Loktanella sp. M215: one gene and its partner. The protein of the gene in region 2 binds, or shares a complex with, the protein of the main gene of each other region. Links are inferred from orthologs where the notes say so. Each region holds a gene or a part of one and is shown on either strand. Other genes may lie near its edges.

Region 1 (2,894 bases), 260 kb from region 2 along the record:
ACATCCTGATGGTCGACGACGTGCAGTTCATGGGCGGCAAGGATTCCACGCAAGAGGAATTCTTTCACACCTTCAACGCGCTCGTCGATGCCCGCAAACAGGTCATCATTTCCGGCGACCGCGCACCGGGCGAGATCAAGGAGATGGAAGACCGCATGCGGTCCCGTCTGCAGTGCGGTCTGGTCGTGGACCTCCACCCCACCGATTTTGAACTGCGCCTTGGCGTCTTGCAGTCCAAGGTCGAGCGTCAGCAGGAAATCTATCCGGGGCTCAAGATCGCGCCGGGCGTGCTGGAATACCTCGCGCACAAGATCACCAGCAACGTCCGCGTGCTGGAAGGCGCGCTGGTCCGCCTCTTTGCCCACGCCAGTCTGGTCGGGCGCGACATCGACCTGGAACAGGCGCAGGACTGCCTGTCGGACATCCTGCGGGCCAATGACCGCAAGGTCAGCGTCGAGGAAATCCAGCGCAAGGTCAGCGAGTATTACAACATCCGCCTGTCCGACATGGTCGGCCCCAAGCGGGTCCGCAGCTTTGCCCGGCCCCGTCAGGTCGCGATGTTCCTGTCCAAGACCCTGACCAGCCGGTCGCTGCCTGACATCGGCCGCCGTTTCGGCAAGCGTGACCACACCACGGTCATGCACGGCGTCAAGCGGATCGAGGAGTTGCGCCAGACCGACAGCCAGATCGCCGACGATCTGGACATCCTGCGGCGCGCGCTGGAACAGTAAGCGCGCCACAGTCGGCGCAAAAACGCCCGAAACATCTTGAGCATGGCGCAAAAAGCGGTAGCGTCGCGGTCCCGGACCTCGGGATCAACGGCGGAGCGAGACCTATGAAATTCAGCATCGAACGGGCCAGCCTTTTGAAGGCCGTGGCGCAGGCGCAATCGGTCGTGGAACGCCGCAACACGATCCCGATCCTGGCCAACGTGTTGATCGAGGCCGAGGGCGACACGGTCCAGTTCCGCGCGACCGATCTGGATATCGAAGTCGTGGACCGCGCCCCCGCCAAGGTGGACCGCGCCGGCGCCACCACCGTCGCCGCCGTCACGCTGAACGAGATCGTGCGCAAGCTGCCCGACGGATCCCTCGTCACCCTGACCGAAGACGGCGCCACCGGGCGGCTGACGATTCAGGCGGGCCGGTCGAACTTCTCTCTCGCGACCTTGCCGCGCGAGGATTTCCCGGTCATGGCGACCTCTGACTACACCACCAATTTCAGCGCGCCCGCCCCGGTGCTGCGCCGCCTGTTCGACAAGGCGAAATTCGCGATCTCGACCGAAGAGACGCGGTATTACCTGAACGGCGTCTACATGCACGTGGCCGATGGCGACGGCGGACAGGTGCTGCGCTGCGTCGCGACCGACGGTCACCGTCTGGCCCGCATCGATGCGCCCCTGCCTGAAGGCGCGGCCGGCATGGCCGGCGTGATCGTGCCGCGCAAGACCGTGGGCGAATTGCGCAAGCTGCTGGACGACGACGAATTGCAGGTCGCCGTCAGCGTGTCGGAAACCAAGGTGCGCTTTGCCACGCCGGACATCACCCTGACGTCCAAGGTCATTGACGGGACGTTCCCCGACTACACGCGCGTCATCCCGCAGGGGAACACCCGCCGCATGGAAGTCGACGCCGCCGAATTCGCCCGCGCCGTGGACCGGGTCGCCACCGTCAGCAGCGAACGCAGCCGCGCGGTCAAGCTGCAACTGGACGAGGATCGCCTGATCCTTTCCGTGAACGCCCCCGATTCAGGCGCCGCCGAGGAAGAACTGGCCGTGGCCTATTCCGACGAGCGGCTGGAAATCGGCTTCAACGCGAAATACCTGCTGGAAATCGCAAGCCAGGTGGACCGCGAGAATGCGGTCTTCATGTTCAACGGCTCTGCCGACCCGACCCTGATGCGCGAAGGCAACGACATGTCCGCCGTCTATGTCGTCATGCCGATGCGGGTCTAGGATTTCGGTTTTTGACAAAACCGAGCCTCCGGCGGAAGTATTTTTGACCAGAAGAAGGGCGGACTCGCGATGACCGGTCTGAAGGTCGCGCGGTTGCAACTGTCGCATTTCCGGTCGCACCGGCGGGCCGAGGTCGTGGCCGACGGGCGGCCTATCGCCATTCACGGACCCAACGGTGCGGGCAAGACCAATCTGCTGGAAGCGGTGTCGCTGCTGTCGCCGGGGCGCGGGCTGCGGCGGGCGGGGGCAGAGGACCTCGTGCGCCGGCCAGAGGCGCTGGGCTGGAAGATCTTTGCCGACGTCACCGCCGGACGGCAGACGGTCGAGATCGTCACCGGGGCCGAGGCGGGCCAGTCGCGCAGCGTGCAGGTCGACGGCAAGGCCACGACCCAGACGGCGCTGGCGGCGATTCTGCGCGTGCTGTGGCTGGTGCCGGCGATGGACCGGCTGTGGATCGAGGGGGCAGAAGGGCGGCGACGGTTTCTGGACCGCGCGACCCTGAGCTTCGTGCCGTCCCACGCCGAGGCGACGCTGCGCTATGACAAGGCGATGCGCGAACGCAATCGCCTGCTCAAGGACATGGTCCGCGACGCCCACTGGTATGCGGCCTTGGAGGGGCGCATGGCCGAGGCGGGCGCCGCGGTGCAGGCGAACCGCCGCACCGCCATCGCCGCCCTCATGGCGGCGCAGCAGGATGCGCAAACCGCCTTTCCCACCGCCGCCCTGACGCTGGTCGAAGGCAGCGCGGATGCGCAGGGTGTCGACGCCTTGCGCGCGGCCCTTGCCAACGGTCGCCCGCGCGATCTGGCGGCCGGGCGTACGCTGACGGGGCCGCATCGCAGCGATCTGGACGCGGTCTTTGCCGACAAGGGGGTGCATGCCCGCGACTGTTCCACCGGAGAGCAGAAGGCGCTGCTGATCAGCCTGATCCTGGCCAATG
Region 2 (3,382 bases):
CCATGCAGGTGTGCAGGTCACAGGTATCCGGCAGGGCGGTGTGCTGCGCCGGACGGATCTGTCGGACCATGTCGTGACGGCGGGGGACGAAATTGTGTTGCGCGCGACCACGTCGGAACTGCTGACCCTGCATACGATGCCCGGCCTGATCACCGGTTACCGGCGCGGTGCGGCGCCGATGAACGTGGCCGACGGCGATCTGGTGATTGCAGAAGCGATGGTCACTGCGGGCCGCCGCGGCGGCAGCCAGACCCTCGATCAGATGTCGATCGGCTATCGCCACGGCATGCGCGTGCTGGGCGCCTACCGCCACGGCCATCAGGTCGGCCCGGATCTGCGCAGCGCCCGGCTGCGCCCGGCCGATTCGCTGCTGCTGGAAGGGACACAGGGCGCCTTTGACCAGCTGTCATCTGCGGGCGACATGATGACGGTGACGCTGTCATCGGGGCGGGCCTATCGTCGGGCGCGAGCCCCCATCGCGCTGCTGGCGCTGCTGGCGGTCGTGGGCCTCGCGGCCTTTAACGTAGCCCCTATCGCGGTGCTGGCGCTGGTTGCAGTCGCCGTGATCCTGATCTTGCGCTGCATCGACAGCGACGAGGCCTGGGGGGCCATCGACGCGCAGATCCTCGTGCTGATCTTTGCCATGTTGATCGTGGGCATCGGCCTGCAGGAGACAGGTGCGGTGCAGTTGATCGTCGATACGCTGGCGCCGGTGCTGGACGGATTGCCACCGATCCTGCTGCTGGCGGCGCTTTATACCGTGACATCGATCCTGACCGAGATGGTGACGAATTCCGCCGTCGCGGTGATCCTGACGCCGATCGCGGTCGGACTGGCCGCGCAGGCGGGGATCGACCCGCGACCGCTGGTGGTCGGTGTGATGTTCGGCGCCTCGGCCAGTTTCGCCACCCCCATCGGCTATCAGACAAACACGCTGGTCTATGGTGCGGGCGATTACAGGTTTGCGGATTTCCTCAAGATCGGGGTGCCGATGAACGTGATCGTCGGTGCGGCCTCGGTCCTTGCGATCCCGCTGTTCTTTCCGTTCTGAGGCTTAGCGCAGGGCGCGCCCCTTGATGATGGCGGCCTCACCGAAGCGCTGCCGGATCGCATCGGCGGCACGCTCTGCCCGGACCCGGCGGTCGGCGTCGGGATCGAGCAGATCGCCGGACAGGTCGGCATCCGCCCCCGCGGTCAGTTCCGACAGGCCCACACCCAACAAGCGATAGGTCGGGTGTGGTCCTGCCGCGTCGAACAGTGCGCGGGCCGTGCGATAGATCGTGTCGGCGATTTGGGTTGGGTGTCGCAAGGATTGCCGGCGCGAGATCAGCGCGTGATCGCTGCGCTTGAGTTTCAGCAGGACCACGCGTCCCGCGATATCCTTCGCCTTGGCCCGCGCGCTGACCTTTTCGGCCATGCGCCAGATGTGCCCGTCGAGGATGTCGGGATCGCTGGTGTCCTCGTGGAACGTCGTCTCGTTCGACAGGCCGCGGACGGGGGTATGCGCACTGATCCGGCGGCCGTCCTGACCCCGGGCAAGTTGCCACAGCCGGTCGCCCATGCCGCCGAAACGGTCGGCCAGATCGCGCCGGTCCCAGCGCAGCAGGTCGTCGAAGGTGCGGATGCCGGCGGATGCCAGACTTTCCTGTCCGACGGCACCGATGCCCCAGATCAGGCGGACGGACCTGGGGCGCAGGAATTCCGTCGTCTCGGCCTGACCGATCAGGGAAAAGCCGCGCGGCTTGTCGAGGTCCGAGGCGACCTTGGCCAGGAACTTGTTGTGCGACAGCCCGATGGAGCCCGACAGCCCGAGTTCGTCCTTCATGCGCTTGACGAGGCGCGCGAGCATGACGGCAGGCGGTGCACCGTGCAGACGGGCGGTGCCGGTCATGTCCATGAAGGCCTCGTCCAGCGATAGGGGTTCGACGACGGGGGTGAGGTCGTCCATCATCGCGCGGATCGCGCGAGAGGCTTCAACGTAGGCGTCAAATCGCGGTCTGACGATCACCGCGTCGGGACAGAGCTTCAGCGCCTGAAACATCGGCATTGCAGATTTCACGCCGCGGATGCGGGCGACGTAGCAGGCGGTGGAGACGACGCCCCGCCGGCCGCCGCCGATGATGACCGGCTTGTCGGCAAGGGCCGGGTTGTCACGTTTTTCCACGCTGGCATAGAATGCGTCGCAGTCCATGTGGGCAATGGTCAGATCGAAGAGTTCGGGGTGTGATGTCACGCGCGGGCTGCGGCAGGCCGGGCACCGCCGTGCGGTGTCGAATGTGGTCAGGCAATCGCGGCACAGGCTGGGCATGGGTCATAGATAAGGGGTGCGCGGCATGGCGACAACGCAGGAGTTCGACGGGGCCAAGGTGGCGCTGTTCCTCGGGCACCGGTTGCTGATCATCCGGCGCGACGACAGGCCCGACATTGTCGATGCGGGACTGTGGGATTTTCCCGGCGGCGGGCGGGAGGGGGAGGAGACGCCCTTTCAGACCGTCGCGCGCGAAACCCGCGAGGAAGTGGGTCTGGTGCTGACACCTGCTTGCGTGCTGTGGCAGCGCCGGTTCGCAGCACCCCAAGGGTCGGACCGCTGGTTCTTTGTCGCGCGACTGCTGGCGCGGATGCAGGCAGACGTGGTGTTCGGCGACGAGGGGCAGGGCTGGCGGATGGCGGATGTGCCGGAGGTTCTGGCGCTGCCGGATGTCGCAGGCGCCTTGCAGCAGCGTCTGGCGCTGTGGCTGGCGGGCGAGGCCGCGTGCGACGCCGTGCCTGCGGGTCTGTCGGTCTGACGCGGCCGGGCAGCGCCGCACGTGTTGCACCCGGCGCGCTTGGCGACTGGTCACGCGGTACGGCGGCCGATTGGGGGTGGCGGCGTCCGGGGTGCTGTGGCTAAACCCGGCAAGGGAAAGGGGGCGTGGTCATGGGTTATCTTCTGGGAGTCGATACCGGCGGCACCTACACCGACGCGGTCGTGCTGGATGGCGACGCGACTCGCGTGCTGGCGCGGGCCAAGGCGCTGACCAGTCGCCCTGATCTTGCCATCGGCGTGGCCGGGGCGATCGATGCGGCGATTGCCGATGCCGGGATTGCTGCGGCCGAGATCGAGATCGTTGCGCTCTCCACCACGCTGGCCACAAATGCCTTGGTGGAGGGGCAGGGCGGACGCGTCGCCCTTGTGGCGATCGGGTTCGACCCCGCATCCCTCGTCCGTGCGGGGCTGGAGGACGCGATGCGGGGCGATCCTGTCTTTGCCATCGCAGGGGGCCATACGCACGCGGGCACTGAGGCGGCAGACCTTGACCTTGCGGCGCTGAACCGTGCGCTGGACGACGCAAGCGGGATCACCGGTTTTGCGGTTGCGGCACATTTCGCCACGCGCAATCCG

What was found.
Region 1: the proteins of GLR48_RS07275 (region 2) and dnaN are in contact, whole or in part, in a solved structure (PDB 1OK7), measured with the Escherichia coli proteins. The link is inferred for Loktanella sp. M215 from one-to-one orthologs.

What each region holds. Positions count from the first base shown.
Region 1 is NZ_WMEA01000001.1:1,223,348-1,226,241, forward strand. It holds dnaN (DNA polymerase III subunit beta), read left to right. Parts: upstream 1-835; coding sequence 836-1,954; downstream 1,955-2,894. Other genes in the region: dnaA (chromosomal replication initiator protein DnaA), read left to right, coding at 1-731; recF (DNA replication/repair protein RecF), read left to right, coding at 2,024-2,894. UniProt on the Escherichia coli protein: Confers DNA tethering and processivity to DNA polymerases and other proteins. Acts as a clamp, forming a ring around DNA (a reaction catalyzed by the clamp-loading complex) which diffuses in an ATP-independent manner freely and bidirectionally along dsDNA.
Region 2 is NZ_WMEA01000001.1:1,487,839-1,491,220, forward strand. What follows is about bases 182-3,179. They hold GLR48_RS07275 (DNA polymerase IV), read right to left. Parts: upstream 2,309-3,179; coding sequence 1,055-2,308; downstream 182-1,054. Other genes in these bases: GLR48_RS07270 (SLC13 family permease), read left to right, coding at 182-1,051; GLR48_RS07280 (NUDIX domain-containing protein), read left to right, coding at 2,334-2,786; GLR48_RS07285 (hydantoinase/oxoprolinase family protein), read left to right, coding at 2,918-3,179. Outside these bases: more of GLR48_RS07270, read left to right, coding at 1-181; more of GLR48_RS07285, read left to right, coding at 3,180-3,382. UniProt on the Escherichia coli protein: Poorly processive, error-prone DNA polymerase involved in translesion repair and untargeted mutagenesis. Copies undamaged DNA at stalled replication forks, which arise in vivo from mismatched or misaligned primer ends.